Regions from separate parts of the Luteibacter sp. HAY1-4A genome, predicted to be linked through region 2. Evidence: riboswitches for the same ligand, from Rfam matches in the RefSeq annotation. Region 2 holds a riboswitch; the other holds the start of a gene.

Region 1 (9,312 bases), on a different contig from region 2:
CCGCCGTGCCGAGGGCCAGGTGCACGAGCGCCTCGCGCGGCGAAAGTGCGGCGACGCGCACGTGGCCGCTGCCGTCCAGGTTGCGCAGCCAGCGGTGCCATCCGTACAGGATCAGCACGGCGAAGATGACCTGCAGAAGCGTGTCCGAGTACAACCGCGCATCGACGAAAATCCAGGCGTAGGCGATAACCGAGACCAGGCCCACCGGCCAGCACCACGGGCTGCGCCGTGCGGTGAGCCACACCCCCGCCGCGCTCACCAGCGCGGCGAACACCTCGAAGGGCGACAACTCAAAGGTCATAGGTCATCGAGAGGCGTGCGAGGCGCGGCATGCCGGGGAACAGGTAGCTGTCGCCTCCCGATGTTCCCGTATCGCGCCAGTAGAAGTGGTTGAAGACGTTGTCGACGTTCAGCCGGAAGGTAAGCGCGTGGCCGCTTACGCTGGTCGCGTAGCGCAGGCCGGCGTCGAACACATGGTATGCCGGCACCCGGTGCGCACCATCGGGCGTCGCCACGTTCGCGCTGGCGTAGCGCCAACCGCCGAGCACCGCGAGGCCGGGAGCGAACGGCAGGCTATAGTCGGCATAGAGCGCCGTGCGCCAGCGCGGCACGTTCACCACCTGATGGTCCTCGTACGCCTTGGCGCCCGTGTCCTCGGCGCGTGCCCGAATATAGTTCGCGCTAGCGGTGAGGCGCAGGTTGTCGGTGACGCGGCCCGCGAGATTCAGCTCCACGCCGGTATGCACTTCCTGGCCCTGCTGGACGAACGTGAATCCCTCGGCCGTGTCGTCGGGGCGTGCGAACTGGTAGGCCTGCCGGATGCGGAAGACGGCGGCCTGGAGATCGAGGGCGTCGCTCACGGCGTACTTCACGCCCGCCTCCACCTGGCGCGAATGCAGCGGCGCGAGGGTGGTGCCGCCGTTCGAGGCCCAATAGGGCGCTTCGCGTCCGAGCGACAATCCCTCGCCATAGCTCACGTACGTCGTAAGCGGCGCAGTGGGCTGCCAAAGCACGGCCGCCTGGGGAAGGGTCTTGCTCATGCGCGTGTTGCGCTCGAGCGCGCCGGCATCGTCGTACGATCGCTCGTCGAGCCGGACGAGCCGCGCGCCCGCCAGCACCTGCCATGTCTCGCCCAGGTGCACGCGGTCGATGGCGAACAACGTGCGCTGCCAGCTCGTGAGGCGGCGCACCGAGGCGCCCGGCTGGTTCGGCGACGGGTCGAATACCGGCACCACACGGTCGTCGATATTCGCGGTGCCTACGTAGTCGTACACATAGGGACGCTGGTCGACGGTGCGGCGGAACGACGTCGCACCCACGTTCACCTCGTGATCGACGGATCCCGTGGCGAAGCTGCCGGTCACCACGCCACGCAGTTCGTCGTTCTGCCGGGTATCGTCAGGGCTGCGGAAGTCGTAGACGTCATAGTCGCCATTCGGCGCGAAGAAATAGCCCGGCGTCGCACCGGATGCGCACGCTTCGGAATAAAAGCAGCCATAGGCGAAGGCCACGTTGTCGTCGATCACCGTGTGGCTGTGCCCCGCAGAGACCTGCGCATTCCAGTTGTCACTGAAGCGATAGTTGAAGCGCAGCGACGTGTTGCTCGAATGGATGCCCACGGGACGCTGCCACGGCTGGTAACCGAGCAGCCGCGTGCGGCTCGGGTGCTGCGGCAATGCGGTGCCGCCCAGCAACTGGTAACCCGACGCCGAGCGCTGGCCGCTGGTCTGGTAATCGGTGTCCAACAGCAGCGTGGCCTTGTCGCTTATCTTCCAGTCCGCGGCGACGGAGACGAAGCTGCGACGGCCGTCGGTGTGCTCGATGTACGAATGGGTCTTCTCGTTGGCCGCGTTCACGCGCATGCCGAAGTTCGGGCTGAACCATGTGCCGAGATCCAGCGCTTCGTAGCTCGAGCCATGCGAGTCGGTGCCGATCGTGGCGGTATGGACGTCTGCCGCGCGTTTGCTCACGTAGTTCACGAGGCCGCCCGGTTCGACCACGCCGGCCTCCAGCCCGCCCAGGCCCTTCAGCACCTCCACGCGCTCCTTGCCTTCGAGCGCCAGCAGCTGCTCCGCCGACATGATCATGCCGTTGAAGCGGAAGCCCGTGGCGAGGTCGAGCGGGAAGCCGCGAATCGACACGTCCTGGTAATAGCCGGCGGGCGCGTAGTTGTCGTTGATCGCGGCGTCGCCACGCACCAGTTCGCTGAGCGTGCGCGGTTGGCGGTCGTCGATCTGCGCCCGGGTCATGACCGTGATCGATGCCGGCGTGTCGTGCAGCGGCGCGCTGCCGAAGCTGCCGAACGTATCCAGCTGCGAGTCGGTGGCGCGGTAGCTGTTCGCGGTGGTCGCGTGGACATCCACGGTGGGCAGGGTACGGGCTTGCTGCGGGGAGGACGTTTCGTCGGCCGCGTGGGCGGACGCGACGAACAGCAGGGCCAGGAAAAGCGGGGTGCGGGAGAGGGTCATCGTCGTCTTCGGGGTTCACGGACGAAGCGACGGCGAACCACGGGCGCCACCGGCCTCCGTGGTTCTGCAAGCTCCCTACGCCGGTACTAACCGGGTCAGGTTCCAAGGGACTCTCTCAGCCCGGCATTCGCCGGGCACCCCCGCTTCTAGAATGCGTATTGAACCACGAATCGTCAGGGGGCGCTGCGAATCGCCTCAAGCAGGGCCTGGCCATAGGGCCCTCGGAACCACGCGGCATGGCCGCGCAGGAAGGTGTGGTACGCCACGTCGGCATGGTCGCGGCGGCCGGTGATGCCCTCGAAATACTCCACTTCCGAGAGGGCGAAATCCAGGTGCACGAGGGGGAGCAGGTTCGCCAGCACATCCAGTGCGGCGCCATCCAGCGGGCGTACCGACCGGTAGCCTGCGATGATCGCCAGGGCAAGATCTTGCCTTGCGATATCGCCCCGCTCGACCTCCAGCCATGCGACGGTATTGCGTTCGATGGCTGTCGCAAGATCGAACAAGGCGAACGTGGCGGCGCTCAGGCCGAAGTCGAGCACGTCCGTGATGCGCGCATCGTCTTCTGGGCCACTCCAGCAAAGGTTGGAGACGTGCCAGTCGCCATGTGACCAAAGGCGCGGCTGGCTCGCCAGCGCATCGGCCACGCGCGCGTGCCATGGCGCGATGGCCGCACCGATCTCGCCGCGCCAGTCGCGCTCGTTCAGGTATCGCGCCAGCGCGGGACGCCAGGGAAGCTGGGCGGCGATCATGGCGAGCGGGTCCTTGGAGGCGAGGATGTCCGCGCGTGCGACGAGTACATGCGTGTCGCGCTGCGGAGCGTCGAAGCCTTCCGCCGCCGAATGCATCCTCGCGAGCATGCTCCCGGTAACCAGCGCGTGGCCCTCCCCGCCAATCGGCGACCACGAGAACGCGTCGCGATAGATGTCGACACCACGCGCAGGTTCGTGCAATTCGTAGACCCAGTCTCCCGATCCGAACACGCTGACGCCGTCGGCGTCGTGAAGGATGCGCGGCACCGGCATGCCCGCTTCGCGGACGAAGGTGGCGAAACGATGTTCCTCGGCAAGGGTGGCCTCGTCGCGCACACGCCGGTGGTGGCGCTTGATGAAGACGCGCCCCGCCGTCGTAGTCGCCAGCGCCGCGGCGGAAAGCGGCCGCGGACTGCGCCAGTCGACGGAGCGCAGCGCACCCAGCGAGGGAACGCGCGCGACGACCGGAGCTACCTCGGCCATCGTCAACGGCGGCCAGTCGGGTTCCAGTTGGTCGCCGGCAAGTCCGTGCGAGAGGTGTGCCTCGTCGATCATCGACTGCAAGTCAGCGCCAGTCGTTGCCAGGCATGATGCGCTTCATGAACTCATCGAATAGCGGCACGGTAAAAGCAGTGTCGCCATGGCTTGGAGACCAGATCATGCCTTTGTCGATAATCGCGCTTCTCGTGGGAGCCGTCGATTGAACCTTCTTACCCAGTACCTCAGCAATATCGCCTGAGCGGTGCGGACCTGGGCCCAGATCGGCCATCGCGCGAAGATATTTCTTCTCTGTCGGAGTCATCCGATCGAACCTGACACGGAAGAACCCCTCATCCATCGCCGAGATTACCGAATCCGACGCCATGGAGACATCGGCAACCGTAATGGGAGAGGAAGATGCGTAGTTCCACGTATGCGCCCCCCATTCTTGAATGAAATAGGGATAGCCCTTGGTATGTTCGAGGATGAGTTCGACGGCGGCGGGCTCGAAGGAGACTCCTTCTTCTTCAGCGGGAAGGACGATCGCAGCCGTCGCGTGAGGTTCCTTCAACGCTCCTATCTCCGGGAACTCAAAGAGCCGTTCCGAATAAGACTTCGCTTCGCCCATTTTTCCACGCAACTGCGGCAGGCCCGCGCCCACCAGCATGACTGGCAGGTTTCGTTGCGAGACGCGATGCATAACAGTAATGAGGGCAGCGAGCTGATCCTCCTCCACATATTGCAGTTCATCGATAAACATGGCGAAGACTGTACCTGCCGCCTTTGCAGCATCGCCTACGGCTTCGAAGAGAGCCTGCATGTCATGTTCGAGGTCCCCGTTGTCGGCTACGCCGGGCTCGGGTTCATAGTCAATGCCGACCTCAATGTCGTTGTATTTAAACTTCAAGGATTTTGCGAAGCCCGCCAAAGCACGTAACGCCTTCGTACCCGCATCCTTTGCAGCGGCAATTTTGCTCAATCGGGTCAGGGCTACCCGCAACTGAGGCGCAAGCATGGCTGGCAATGATCGACCCTCGGGCGCCTCTATCCTCGCCGTCTGGACTCCAGCTGCCTCGGCATCAGCCCGCAGGCGGTCCAGGAGAACCGTCTTCCCTACCCCTCGAAGGCCGACCAGCATCGCGCTCTTGGCGCTTCTTCCAAGGCGCACCCGCTCAATGGCGATACGCACCATTTCGCGAACTTCGTCTCTACCTGCCAGTTCATGGGGCTGAGAGCCGGCGCCAGGGGAATAGGGATTGGTAATCGGGTCCATGGCTATTTATAGCGAGATTTGAAAAGTTAGCATTCGAGCATAACTTTGCTAATTTCGCTATAAAAGGTTTCTCGGTAGGCATTTTACGGCGGTGGGATGCGGCTTTTTCCTGTCACACGGCCCTGGTGACCGGAAAGGTGTCGGGCTGCGCCCCTCCGGTCCCATGAGGACAGATTCGAACGCGCCTAGGGTCGCAGGCCGCGAATCATACCCTCGGCCGTCCAGGCACCCAGGCAGCCACCGGCGATGCGGGCGGTCTGTTCCTCGTCGTGGATACGGCGAAGGCCGGCGCATATTTCACCGAAGCTGGCACCGGCCAGCGCGAGGTCCAGGCACATGGATTCGTCGGCCGTCATGCTGGCGAACCGCGGCGACAAGCCCTGCCGCCACACCCGTGCGCCGACGCCGGCATCCACGACGACCACCGGTGGCGGGGACACCTCGTCGGCCAGGGCGCGCCACAGCGCCACGGCGTTACTGCACATGGGCCGGAAGCGCAGCGTCGGCACGAAGTCGATCTCCACGCGGTCCCAGTCGTCGGCCGCGAGGTCGCGCACGTCCATCGGCTGCACGTCGGGACCGGCGAACGCACGGCGCAGGTGCCAGTCCAGCCATGCCAGTTCGCTCACCTCCACGTCCGCGGGATAGGCATGCTCCAGCCACTCCACGAACTGTTCGCCATAGGCGTCGAGCGTCCAGGACGATGGCGTATGGCGGTCGATGTAGCGGGATGCATTGGCGTCGAAAGCCTCGTCGCCAAGCCAGAGAACGGTTTTCGCATAGGTATCGCGCAGGCAGGCGAGGAGTTGCGCGCGATAGTTGTTCGCATACACGGCCATACCGCGCGCGTCGATGCCTTCGGGCACCGCCCCCATGGCGAGAGCCGTGGCGAATCCGCGCTGGCGATCCCTGAGGTTCATGCGGCGCGGACGCCTGCCCGACGTGCCAGCTCGCGTGCATGCGCAAGCTCGTCCAGAAGCTCGGCCAGCGGCGGGATCCGGTCGTCGCGTTCGATCATGACCGCGACATCGCCGAGGCGTTCGACGAAGCGGCCGTACAGGTTCCACACGGGATCGCACACCGGTGCGTCATGGGTATCGATCAGCATGTCGGCGCCCTGGCTGTGGCCGGCGAGGTGAACCTGCAGCACGCGATCGAGCGGCAGGCGGCGCAGCCAGTCGTCCGGATCGTGCCCGTGGTTCGTGGCGCTGACGTAGATGTTGTTGACGTCGAGCAACAGGTAACAGCCCGTGCGCGAGCACAGTTCGGCAAGGAATGCCGCTTCGCCCATGGCCGCCTCGGGAAAGTCGAGGTAGGTGGACGGGTTCTCCAGCACCAGCGGGCGCCCGAGGGTGTCCTGTGCTGCGTGCACATTGGAGACCACGAGGGACAGGGCTTCTTCCGAATACGGCAGCGGAAGCAGGTCGTGGGAGTTGAAACCATCCACGCCCGTCCAGCAGAGGTGGTCGGACACCCACGACGGCTCGATGCGATCCGCCAGCCGGCGCAGCCGGCGGAGATAGTCGGGGTCGACGCCGTCGCTCGAACCGATGTTCATCGACACGCCGTGCAGGACGACCGGATAGCGTTCGCGGATGCGGGTAAGCACGTCGAGCGGCTTGCCCCCATCCACCATGAAATTCTCGGAGATGACCTCGAGGAAATCGACCGGCTGGCGCGTCTCGAGGAAATCGTCGTAGTGCGGAATGCGCAGGCCCAATCCGAACCCGGACAACGCTGTCGGTGTGGGGTGGGACATCGAACGCTCCACGCAGAGGCCCGGCCGCCGCGAGGCAGGCCGGGCCACGAAGATTACTTTGCGGTCTCGCTGCCGCCCTGGGCCTTGCATTCCTTCACGGACACTTCCTTGAAGCCCTGGCCCTTGCAGGTGTTCTGACCCTTGCAGTCGTTGTGGGCGGTCTTGCAGTCCGACGTGCCCTTGCAGCTGTTGATACCGTAGCAATGCACCGTCTTGCCGGCGCCCTGCTCCGCGGCCTGGGCGGGCGCGGAAATCGCGGCGGCCGAGATGGCGAAGATGGCTGCGGCGGCGGCGATGCTGTGGGTGGCGGTATGCATGGTTTTTTCTCCGTAACAGGATGGTTTGCCAGAGTGGCATTGTCTGATTCGCCAGACCGGGCCCGCCGGTTACAGGAGGATACCTTTTTCGTCGTCCGCCGGTACCGCCCGCCCCTTCACGTCAGCGAATGCCGAAGACCCTGTCCAGGGACAACCGTCCCGCGCCCCGACCAAGGAGGTAGAGCAGGATGGCGGCCCACGAGAGATGAGTCGGCCAGGCATCCGGATACACGAAGATCTCGATGATGGTCGTCATGCCCAACAGGACGAAGGCGGAGAAGCGAGTCGCCAGGCCAAGCACCAGCAGGATGGGTACGAAGGTTTCGACGCCCGCCGAGAGATGCGCCGCGATTTCCGGCGGCAGCAACGGCAACCGATATTCCGTTTGGAACAGCTCGTAAGTGGCGTCAGTGACGGTGAGGAAGCCTTCCACCTTCGTGCGCCCGGACTGGAAGAAGATGGCGGCGATGGAAAAACGCGCCGCCAGCGCCAGCAGGTCGTGGCCGATCCATGCCTGGAGACGGTCCGCGAGGGCGTTCCAGCGGCTGCGCAAGGTGGGACGAGTAGAAGCGACGATGGTGGAGGTCATGGGCGGCTCGTTCATGGGGTGGCGAATGCACCGGACCGCAAGAGCCCGGAAAGGGTGAGATCGATGCGTGCGTCGGGATGCGCCTTCGCGGCGGTCATGGTGGCTTCGCCCAGCGTGGCGCCGGCGGCACACACCTCGAGGAGATCGATCGCCAGCGCATCGGCGGGCAGCACCCGCACGTCGTGCCTCGCGCGGAGGACGAGCGCGTGTTCGGGCTGCCAATGGAGGTGTTCGTCCACTGCCTCACCGCGGCGGCTCGCCTCCCAGATGGTTCGCGAAGGCAACGCGGAGGAGAACCAGCGCGTGGCCGGATGGGGACGAAGGTGCATTCCAGCCAACGCCTGGGGGCCCAATGCCGCGAGCTGGCCGGGTCCAAGGGGCGGCGCTTCATCGGCATGCAGGCTCTCCGTGCACAACCGGTCCAGCCTGGCCACGTCCGCAAGGTACGGGAGGCCAGCCGCCGGTTCGAAGCTTGCGAGGAAATCGGCAAACGATTCGCCGTACATCGCAAGCCTGGCATCGCGCGGCGGGGCGGATGCAACGTGAATCGCCGCGGCGGACCGGAACCACTCGCGGCCCACCAGGCACGACACGGCGGGGAAGTTCGCTTCGAGCGCGTCCAGGCACGCGCGCATGACGGTGTTGCGGTAGACGGCGAACGCCGGGTGACGCGCGGGAGCGAACGCCGGTGCGTCGTCGAAAAGCGCGGCGGCGAAATCGCACTGGAAGACATGAAGCTCACTCATGCCGCCAACCGGCCTTCGGCCAGCAACGCGCTCGCCCGCACGCATTCCGCATGCAGTTCGGCAAAGGCCGGTATGTTGCCGTCGCGTTCGATCAGCGTAGGCCGTCTGCCGCCGAGCGCCAGCGCGTGGCGGTAGAGCTCCCAGACGGGTTCGGCAATGGGGGCGTCGTGCGAGTCGACGAGCAATTCGCCGGCAGCGCCTTCATCGATAGCATGGCCGGCAAGGTGGATTTCGGTCACGGCATGAAGGGGGAACGCCTCAAGATAGGCGCGCCCGTCGATGCCGAGATTGCGTGCGCTCACGTGCACGTTGTTGATATCGAGCAGCAGGCCGCAGCCGCTGCGGCGGACCAGTTCGGCGAGGAAATCGGTTTCGCTCCAGTCGTGCCCGTCGAGCGGCAGATAGTGCGAAGGATTTTCCAGCGACAAGGTGCGACCGAGGACGTCCTGGCTGCGCTGCACGTTCTCCACCACGTGCGCAAGGGCTTCGTGGGTCCGCGGAAACGGCAGCAGATCGGGAAGGTAGACCCTACCCCAGGACGACCACGCCAGGTGCTCGGACAGGAGGGCGGGGTTCAAGCGGTCGACGAGCCCGCGCAAGCGGCGCAGGTGGTTCGGATCGGGTGGTGTCGCGGATGCGAGCGAGAGCGACACCCCGTGCAGCGACAGCGGGTGCCTGTCCGCAAGGGCGTCGAGCATGGCCGGAAGCGGACCGCCGCCCAGGTAGTTTTCCGGGTGCACTTCGAACCACAGCCCCGGCGACACGCAACGCAGCGCATCCTCGATGTGTTGTGGCTTGAAACTCACGCCGGCGGCGAGCGGTCCGTGCACGACGTCAGCCTGCCTTCGTCAGCGAACCGTTGCCGTTCGGCGTCTTGATCGATACGCAGGTGCCGGCGGGAACCAGCTTCCACGCATTCTTCTGGTAG
Region 2 (9,312 bases):
CATGGCGGGCAAGCGCGACATCACCGTGTTGTTCACGCCGGACGACCATACCTCGCTGTCCGGGCATTCGTGGACCCGGCACCACCTGATCCTCAATGTGCTGCGCGACGTGGTGAGTGAAGTGCGCATCCTTACGCCATCGCCCAAGGGCGAATGGAAGAGCGAACCACTGGGCGATGCTCCGGCACTCAGCACCATCCAGGCGGCGGGCGTGGATGCGGACGATACCGACGAGTATTTCCTCACCGTGTCCGGGTACCTCCAGCCGCCCACGCTGTACTACGGCGTGATCGGCCAGGGTGGCAGCGAGGCCCTCAAGCACAGCCCCGCTTTCTTCGATGCATCGAAGTACGTGGTTAGCCAGCATTTCGCCACGTCGAAGGATGGCACGAAGGTGCCCTATTTCGAGATCGCCCCGAAGGCGATGAAGGCCGACGGCAACAACCCGACGCTCGTCTACGGCTACGGCGGTTTCGAAATCGCGCTGCAACCGATGTATTCGGCGGCCGTGGGACGTGCATGGCTGGAAAAGGGCGGCGTGTACGTGGTTGCCAATATCCGCGGCGGCGGCGAATACGGTCCACGCTGGCACCAGGCTGCGCTGAAGGCCAACCGTCCGCGGGCGTACGAGGATTTCGCGGCGGTATCGCAGGACCTGATCGACCGCAAGATCACGAGCCCGAAACACATGGGCATGATGGGCGGCAGCAACGGCGGCCTTCTCGCCGGCAACATGCTGACGAAGTATCCGCAGCTCTACGGCGCGGTCGTGAGCCAGGTAGCCCTGCTGGACATGAAGCGCTATCCGCACATGTCCGCCGGTGCATCGTGGATGGCCGAATACGGCGACCCGGACAAGCCGGACGAATGGAAGTACATCCAGACCTTCTCGCCGTACCACAACCTCCACAAGGGCACCAAGTATCCACCGGTGCTCTTCACCACCTCGACCCGCGACGACCGCGTGGGCCCGGTGCACGCCCGCAAGATGGCCGCGCGCATGCAGGCCATGGGCTTCGATGCCAGCTTCTACGAGAACATCGAAGGTGGCCACGGGGCGGCGGCCGACAACAAGCAGTCGGCGTTCATGAACGCCCTGGCGTACACCTATCTTTGGGAGCACCTGAAGTAGGCCGGAGCCTCCTGCCCCAGGGGCAGGAGGTCTCGTGTGGGAGCCGCTTCAGCGGCGATGGGTGCTCGCGGCAAGCGTGCCCGCTACCGCGGGATCGCCGCTGAAGCGGCTCCTACAAGGGCCTCGCCGCTGAAGCGGGTCTCACGGGTCTTCGCCGCTGAGATGGGCTCCACGGTCCTCGAGGCCAGACCGGGGTTTCCCCGGGGGTGGGCTGGCCGTATCCTATCCGGCCCGCCTAATCCCCAAAGAATCAAGGAATCCCATGGGTCTGCACCTCGTTTCCGCTGGCCGCAACGTGCCGGACGAAATCAACGTCATCATCGAAATCCCGAAGGATGCCGAGCCGGTCAAGTACGAAGTCGAGAAGGAAAGCGGTGCCATCTTCGTCGACCGCATCCTCTCCACCCCGATGCGCTACCCGTGCAACTACGGCTACGTGCCGGGCACGCTGGGCGGCGACGGCGACCCGCTGGATGCCCTGGTGATCCTGCCCCTGTCGCTGGTCCCGGGCTCGGTGATCCGCTGCCATCCGGTCGGCATGTTGAAGATGACCGATGAAGCCGGCGCCGACGAGAAACTGGTCGTCGTCCCTGTGGAAAAGGTGTTCGCCGGCTACGCGCACATCCGCGACATCAAGCAGGTGTCGGGCCATTGGCTGGAGCGCATCGGCCACTTCTTCGAGCACTACAAGGACCTCGAGAAGGGCAAGTGGGTCAAGGTCGAGGGCTGGGTCGGCGCCGACGAGGCGAAGGCCGAGATCACGGCCGGCATGGGCCGTTACAAGGCCGATAAGTAAAACCCGGAGTCAGGACGGCCTTTGTGTGGGAGCCGGCTATGCCGGCGATGCTGCGCGGCAGCGGGCAAACTCGCGGCGAGCACCCATCGCCGCTAAAGCGGCTCCCACATAAAGCCCTCTCAGCCGCGGCCCAGCAGGGCCCGCAGGTCGATGATCGCGGCGTTCGCGCGCGACACGTAGTTCGCCATGACCAATGAGTGGTTGGCGAAGAAACCGAACGGTGAACCGTTCAGTACCACCGGGCTGCCCAGCGACTTCTGCGACTCCTCGAGTTCGCGGATGACCTGCTGCAGGCTCGCGTCGGCGTTCTTGCTGCGCAGGATGGGCGCGAAGTCGTGCCGGATCGCCTTGAGCTGTTCGAGCAACGTCCAGGTGTAACCGCGCGCTTCATAGAAGTTGTCGTCGATCTTCGACCAGGGCGTCTTCACGTAGATCGCTTTGGCAGGGCCCGCGTTCGCACCCACGGCGGCATCCGGAGCCGCGTCCACCTTCAACTGGCCCACGCTGGCGGACAGCCGCTGCGACAGGGAACCGAGGCGTGCCGAAACCGTCTGCAGGTAATCGGCAAGATTGTCGGCCCTCGCATAGAAATGCGCGTTGGCGTCGGCCGCATCCGATAGCCGCGACAGGTAGTTGTCGAGGTCGTCCACCGCCTTGCCGTACTGCGATTCCGAACTGGGCAACAACCAGCGGTCGTTGGGACTGTTGAGCAAAGGATCGGCCTCGCCGAGGTCCTTGTCTTCGGTGGACTGCGTCTGTGAGCGGCTGAAGTCGTTGCGCAGTGCGCGTGCCAGGTCACGCGACGCGGTCAGCGAGCCGAATTCCCAGTTGGGCATGTTATCCATGAACACGCCCGGGGGCATCCGGTCGTTGCTGAGGTAGCCGCCGCGCTTGTCCATCAGCGTGTCGACCGAGCGGATCAATGTGTACGTGGTCACGGCGCCCGTGCTCATGGGCCGGCCGATGTCCTTCATGTGCGCCGTGGTGGCCGCGACCGGGTCGAACTGTTCCGGCTCCTTGTCCCACCACCACATGAGCAGCAGCACGAGCAGGATCAGCAGGGCGATCGGCAGGAGGATCGCCAGGCCGAGCGGATTGCGCCGGCGCCGGGCCGGCGCGGGAGTGGCGGTCGCATTCATGGAGACTTCCTTCTTGTCGCGAACGTGAGCGCCTAGCTTAGCTCAGTGGGCCGCGGGTTCGCCCTTCGCACCGAGGTTCTCGAGCAGCGTCGCCATGTCTTCGGCATGTTCCTCTTCCTGCGCCAGGATGTCTTCCATGATGCGCCGCGTCGTCGGATCGTCGTCGCCGATGTATTGCACGATGGCGCGGTAGCTGTCGATCGCGATGCGCTCGGCGACCAGGTCTTCCTTGATCATGTCCACCAGGGTGGTGCCTTCCACGTAATCGGCATGACTGCGCGAAAGCAGGCCTTCGGGATTGAAATTGGGCGTGCCGTCGAGCTGCGTGATGCGCTCGGCGATGCGGTCGGCGTGCTCCTGCTCCTGCGTCGCGTGTTCGAGGAACTCCGCCTTCACGCTTTGCGAGTGGATGCCCGGTGCCATGTAGTAGTGGTACTTGTAGCGCAGCACGCAGACGAGTTCCGTGGCGAGGGCTTCATTAAGGAGCTTGATGACCGTTTCGCGGTCCGCGCGATAACCGGAGGTGACCGCCCCGTTATCGATGTGTTCGCGGGCGCGCTTGCGGATGTTCTCAATATCGCTGATGAAGGGCTTGGGCTGGGACATGCCTGGTCTCCTGGAGAAGGGACTGGGAAGACCATGACGGTAGGGCGTGAGACGGGAAAAGCCGGTGAAGACGGGAGGCCGGATCGTGGGAAGCGTGCCCGCGCGCGGAGGGATGCTCGCGGCAAGACCGTTCGCGCGCCAGCGCGCTTCCCACATTGAGTTCAAGCCTTCCGGTAAACCTCGCCACCCTGCTCCCGGAACTCCAATGCCTTTCCCTCCATCCCCTCCGCAAAATCCCGCACCTCCTGCGTGATCTTCATCGAGCAGAACTTCGGTCCGCACATGGAGCAGAAGTGCGCCGACTTGTGCGCTTCCTTCGGCATCGTCTCGTCATGGAATTCCCGTGCCTTCTCGGGATCGAGCCCAAGGTTGAACTGATCGTCCCAGCGAAACTCGAAACGGGCCTTCGACAACGCGTTGTCGCGCACCTGCGCGCCAGGATGCCCCTTCGCCAGATCGGCCGCGTGCGCGGCGATCTTGTAGGCGACGATGCCATCGCGCACGTCCTGGCGATTGGGCAGGCCAAGATGTTCCTTCGGCGTCACATAGCAGAGCATGGCCGTGCCGAACCAGCCGATCATCGCGGCGCCGATGGCGCTGGTGATGTGGTCGTAGCCGGGAGCGATGTCGGTCGTGAGCGGCCCGAGCGTATAGAACGGCGCCTCATGGCACTTTTCCAGCTGCCGCTCCATGTTCTCCTTGATGAGCTGCATGGGCACGTGTCCCGGCCCTTCGATCATGCATTGCACGTCGTGCTTCCATGCCACTTTCGTCAGCTCGCCCAGGGTGTCGAGTTCGCCGAACTGCGCCGCGTCGTTCGCGTCGGCGACGCATCCTGGCCGCAGGCCGTCGCCCAGGCTGAAGGACACGTCGTAGGCCTTCATGATCTCGCAGATGTCCTCGAAATGCGTGTAGAGGAAATTCTCGCGATGGTGCGCCAGGCACCACTTCGCCATGATGGACCCGCCGCGCGACACGATGCCCGTAATACGTTTCGCCGTGAGCGGCACGAAGCGGAGGAGCACGCCAGCGTGGATGGTGAAATAGTCCACGCCCTGTTCCGCCTGCTCGATGAGCGTGTCGCGGAAGATCTCCCAGGTCAGTTCCTCGGCGACACCGCCTACCTTCTCCAATGCCTGGTAGATGGGCACGGTGCCGATGGGCACCGGAGCGTTGCGTACGATCCACTCCCGTGTCTCGTGGATGTGCTTGCCGGTGGAAAGGTCCATGACGGTGTCTGCGCCCCAGCGGATCGCCCACACGAGCTTCTCCACTTCTTCCGCGATGCCGGAACTCACCGCGCTGTTCCCTATGTTGGCGTTGACCTTGGTAAGGAAACGCCGGCCGATGATCATAGGCTCGGCTTCGGGATGGTTGATGTTGGCGGGAATGATGGCGCGGCCGCGCGCCACTTCGTCGCGCACGAACTCCGGCGTGATGCGCGCAGGCAATGCCGCACCGAACGCCTCCCCGGGATGCTGCGCACGGAGGACCGCATCGGCCAGCGCATCGATCCGCTGATTCTCGCGAATGGCGACGAATTCCATTTCCGGCGTGACGATGCCGCGCCGGGCGTAATGCATCTGCGTGACGTTCGCGCCGCCGCGGGCACGCAGCGGCTGGCGCGTTCCGCCGAAGCGTATGGCGTCGAGGCGCGCGTCGTTCGCCCTGCCCCTTCCAAAGCTCGACGACAAGCCATCCAGCCGCTCGACGTCTCCGCGTTCGGCGATCCATGCGGCGCGCAGGGCCGGCAGGCCGGCCGCGAGATCCACGGTGTGCGAGGGGTCGGTATAGGGCCCGGACGTGTCATAGACCACGATCGGCGGATTCGCTTCGCCGCCGAAGAGCGTGGGTGTGGCGGATTGCGCGATCTCGCGCATCGGCACGCGCAGGCCCGGACGGCTGCCGGTCACATGGACCTTGCGCGAACCGGAGATCGGTGCGGTAACTGACTGGGACAGCTCGCGCGCGGCGCGGGCCAGATCGGAGGGCATGGCGTTCATCGGCTTCTCGTTCCTCAGGGGGAAGGGAGAAGCGGACGGCGCCGTCACGGGACACGGCATGCGCGTACGCATGCCGATCGTGGACGAAGCTTCCTACGCCGGTACGGACCGGATCAGGTTCGAAGGGACTCTCTCAGCCCGCGCGTTTCGCTTGGGCACCCCCGCTTCGCGACGGATTAAAGCACGAAGCGGGTGCGAGCGGGTCAGACGTTGACGTTGCGCGGGGAATACGCGCGCATGAACATGTCGACCGCGGCCAGCGCGTTGGCCTTCACCTCTTCCGCGAACTGCACGGCGCAGTCTTCGCAACCGAACAGGCGGCGGATCAGCAGGTCGCCCTTGAGCAGGGCGAGGAACTGCGTGGTGGCGCGCGATACGTCGGGGATGTCGAGTTGGCCGCGTGCGGCGGCACCCTCGAGCAGCCGCTGCATCAGCTTGTGCATGCGCACCGGGCCCTCTTCCCAGACGAGCCGTCCGAAGCGCGGATTGCCGCCGTTGTGGCAGTCGGAAAGGATGGCGCGGAACGTGCCCACCGACTCGGTGTTCGTTTCCATCGCCGCGTGGCGGCTGGCGATGTTGGTGAGCGTGGCGCGGATGTCGGCGCCCTGGCTGAAGTCGAACAGGTCGTCCGGCAGGCGCTCCTGCACGTGCGCGCGGATCACCTCGCGGAAGAGGTTGTCCTTGTCACCGAAGTGGCTGTACACCGTGAGCTTGGACACGCCGGCCGAAGCCGCGACGGCGTCCATGCTGGTGCCGGCAAAGCCGCCCTGCGTGAAGAGCGCCTTGGCGGCGTCCAGGATGGCCGCGCGCTTTTCCATGTCCTTCGGACGCCCGGGTCCCTGGGTCTTGAGTTTCGGGCTGGCGTTCATGGCTGCACCTTCACAAACAGAGATTATGACTTTATTATACGCGTCGGTTCAGTTATTTCCAGCAGGGTTCTGACCGTCCGGGCTACCTTAGAATGGTAAATGGGGATGCAGCGGCGGTTACCCCATGGGATCGGGGGTTCACCACCCAGGTCGTTCAGGTACCTGAGGCCATTCGGCGAAGGGCATGACTTCCGTCAGTCCAGTCCGGTGACTTCCGGCACTTCGTCCCGGAGCCCCGGCACCGCAGCCTCTAGCTATTGGGAAACCGGGCGCTAAGCGCTTATCCTTCCGAATCTTTTTGCAGCTTTCGTACGGAATACAACCATGGCGATGAATTTCGAGCAGGCCCGGCAGAACATGGTCGAGAACCAGGTGCGTCCCTGGGAGGTTCTCGACGCCGACGTCCTCGAGACCCTGAAAAGCGTGCGCCGCGAGGACTTCGTCGCTCCCGAGCACCGCAACGTGGCCTTCGCCGACCTCACCCTGCCCTTGGGACATGGCGAGGTGATGATGAAGCCGGTGATCGAAGGCCGCGTGCTCCAGGCCGTCGCGCTTAACAAGGTGGACGAGGTCCTGGAAATCGGCACAGGCTCGGGCTACCTCACGGCATGCCTCGCCCGGCTCGCCGGCAAGGTCACCAGCATCGACATGCACGCCGACTTCGTCGAGGCCGCCCGTGCGCGCCTGGCGGCTGCCGGCGTGGCGAACGTGAAGCTCGAAACCGCCGAGGCGGTCAACGGCTACACGCCCGCGGGCGTTTTCGACGCCGTCGTGGTCACGGGCGCCGTGCACAACGTTCCCGAGAAGTTCGTGCGCTGGCTGAAGCCCGGCGGACGCATGTTCGTGGTACGCGGCGATTCGCCCGCGCAGACGGCTGTCCTGCTGACCCACGAGGGCGAGGGACGGTATCGCGAGGAATCGCTGTTCGAAACGGACCTTCCGTACCTGGCGCATGCCGCGCCGGTGAAGCGGTTCGTGCTCTGACCCACCCGCTATCCTTCACTTACAAGGCGAAACCATGCGCTTGAAGCTGCTCACTGTCGCGCTGGCATTGGCCGCGATGCCTTTCGCGAGCCATGCGGAAGACCTGCTCGACGCCTACCGCCAGGCCCGGGCCAACGACCCGGTGCTGTCGCAGGCCGACTCCACCCGTCTCGCCACGGGTGAGGGCGTGACGCAGGCGCGTGCCCTGCTGCTGCCGCAGATCAATGCCCAGCTCAGCCTCAACCAGAGCGATCCGAACGGTCCGTCGCGGTCGATCGTCACCGATGCCGCGGGCAACCCGGTGGTCGACGGGGCCGGCAATCCGGTGCTCACCGGCGACGCCGGTCACACCCGCACCCGCGACGTGAGCGCCACGATCAGCCAGAGCGTGCTCGATCTCAGCCGCTATGCCGACCTGAAGGCGGCCAAGTCGTCGTCGCAGGCCCAGGACGCCACGTACGAGGCCGCCCTGCAGCAGCTGGCCACCCGTGTGGCGACGGCGTACTTCCAGGTGCTGACCAACGACGACGCCCTCACCTTCGCGAAGGCCAACGAGCAGGCCCTGGCTCGCCAGCTCGAGCAGGCCCAGCAGCGTTTCGATGTCGGCCTGGCCGCCATCACCGACGTGCAGGACGCCAAGGCCCAGCACGACACCGCGGTGGCCGCCGTGATCACGGCCGAGAACACCCTCGCCGATTCGCGCGAAGCGCTCACCCAGATCACCGGCAAGCCGGCCGACAACCTGAAGAAGCTGCGCGAAGACCTGCCGATGGACGCGCCGTCGCCGAACGACCCGAAGGCCTGGGTCGCCGAAGCGGTGAAGAGCAACCCGACGATCGTCGCCTCGCAGTACAACGTCGATTCGGCCGAGCACAGCATTTCCTCGGCACGGGCCGGCCACCTGCCGACCATCGATGCCACCGTCGGCTACAGCAAGACCACGGCGTGGACGCAGAACGCCGGCACCGCCAGTACCGCCGGCACGCTTGGCAGCGGCAGCAACGGCCGTGGCGGCACCACCGTGGGCCTCACGCTGAACGTGCCGATCTTCTCCGGCGGCGCCACGCAGTCGCGCGTTCGCCAGTCGATCTACCAGCGCGACGCCGCGCAGGATTCCCTGGAAGCCACCCGCCGCCAGGTCGTCCGCGACACGCTGAACTTCTATCGTTCGGTCGTGGCCGGCATCAGCAAGGTGGAGGCCACCAAGGCCGCCGTCGAGTCCTCCGAGAGCGCCCGCGACGCTACGCAGGCTGGCTTCGAAGTCGGTACGCGCACCATCGTCGACGTGCTGCTCGCGCAGCAGAACCTCACCCAGGCGCTCAGCGACTACTCGCAGGCCCGTCACCAGTTCATCCTCGACAAGCTGCTGCTGAAGCAGACGGCCGGCACGGTGGACGTGAAGGATCTCGAGGCCATCAACGCGCTGCTGCAGTAACGGCGGAAGCTTCGCCGACGAAAAACGGGCCCTTGCGGGCCCGTTTTTTTTGCCGTGCGCTGCCGCATCGGCGGGCGAAGAAGGCGCGCGGGCTATTCCTGCAACAACCTGTCCACGAGCTTCATCACCTTCCCCACCGACCCCCGCTCGCTGTCGAAGACGTGGCGCGCGCGGGCTCCCATGGCCTCGCGGCGCTCACGGTCCCGCAACAGCGACAGCACCTGTCCACCCAGTTCGGTCTCGTCCTTCACTCGCTGGCCGCCGCCTTCGTCGATCAGGGCCTGCGTGATCTCCTCGAAGTTGAAGGTGTGCGGGCCCACCAGCACGGGTTTGCACAGGGCTGCCGGC

Evidence for each region. A riboswitch is a leader RNA that binds a small molecule or an ion and turns the genes downstream of it on or off. The one in region 2 is predicted to bind thiamine pyrophosphate.
Region 1: linked by a shared signal. The riboswitch ahead of ACPYOD_RS07480 (TonB-dependent siderophore receptor) and the one ahead of thiC (phosphomethylpyrimidine synthase ThiC) in region 2 are both predicted to bind thiamine pyrophosphate.

The regions. Positions count from the first base shown of each region.
Region 1 is NZ_JBNDHZ010000017.1:1,767-11,078, forward strand. Features, by position in the region: gene pnuC (nicotinamide riboside transporter PnuC) at 1-301, opposite strand, end outside; gene ACPYOD_RS07480 (TonB-dependent siderophore receptor) at 291-2,468, opposite strand; TPP riboswitch at 2,524-2,620, opposite strand; gene ACPYOD_RS07485 (phosphotransferase enzyme family protein) at 2,642-3,775, opposite strand; gene ACPYOD_RS07490 (AAA family ATPase) at 3,786-4,973, opposite strand; gene ACPYOD_RS07495 (HvfC/BufC N-terminal domain-containing protein) at 5,159-5,893, opposite strand; gene bufB (MNIO family bufferin maturase) at 5,890-6,732, opposite strand; gene bufA2 (BufA2 family periplasmic bufferin-type metallophore) at 6,786-7,049, opposite strand; gene ACPYOD_RS07510 (DoxX family protein) at 7,171-7,638, opposite strand; gene ACPYOD_RS07515 (HvfC/BufC family peptide modification chaperone) at 7,650-8,384, opposite strand; gene bufB (MNIO family bufferin maturase) at 8,381-9,214, opposite strand; gene ACPYOD_RS07525 (BufA1 family periplasmic bufferin-type metallophore) at 9,219-9,312, opposite strand, start outside.
Region 2 is NZ_JBNDHZ010000037.1:36,147-45,458, forward strand. Features, by position in the region: gene ACPYOD_RS13415 (prolyl oligopeptidase family serine peptidase) at 1-1,132, shown strand, start outside; gene ppa (inorganic diphosphatase) at 1,395-1,928, shown strand; gene ACPYOD_RS13425 (DUF2333 family protein) at 2,048-3,067, opposite strand; gene ACPYOD_RS13430 (ferritin-like domain-containing protein) at 3,110-3,673, opposite strand; gene thiC (phosphomethylpyrimidine synthase ThiC) at 3,835-5,676, opposite strand; TPP riboswitch at 5,750-5,849, opposite strand; gene ACPYOD_RS13440 (TetR/AcrR family transcriptional regulator) at 5,880-6,545, opposite strand; gene ACPYOD_RS13445 (protein-L-isoaspartate O-methyltransferase family protein) at 6,870-7,529, shown strand; gene ACPYOD_RS13450 (TolC family outer membrane protein) at 7,564-8,964, shown strand; gene waaA (lipid IV(A) 3-deoxy-D-manno-octulosonic acid transferase) at 9,057-9,312, opposite strand, start outside.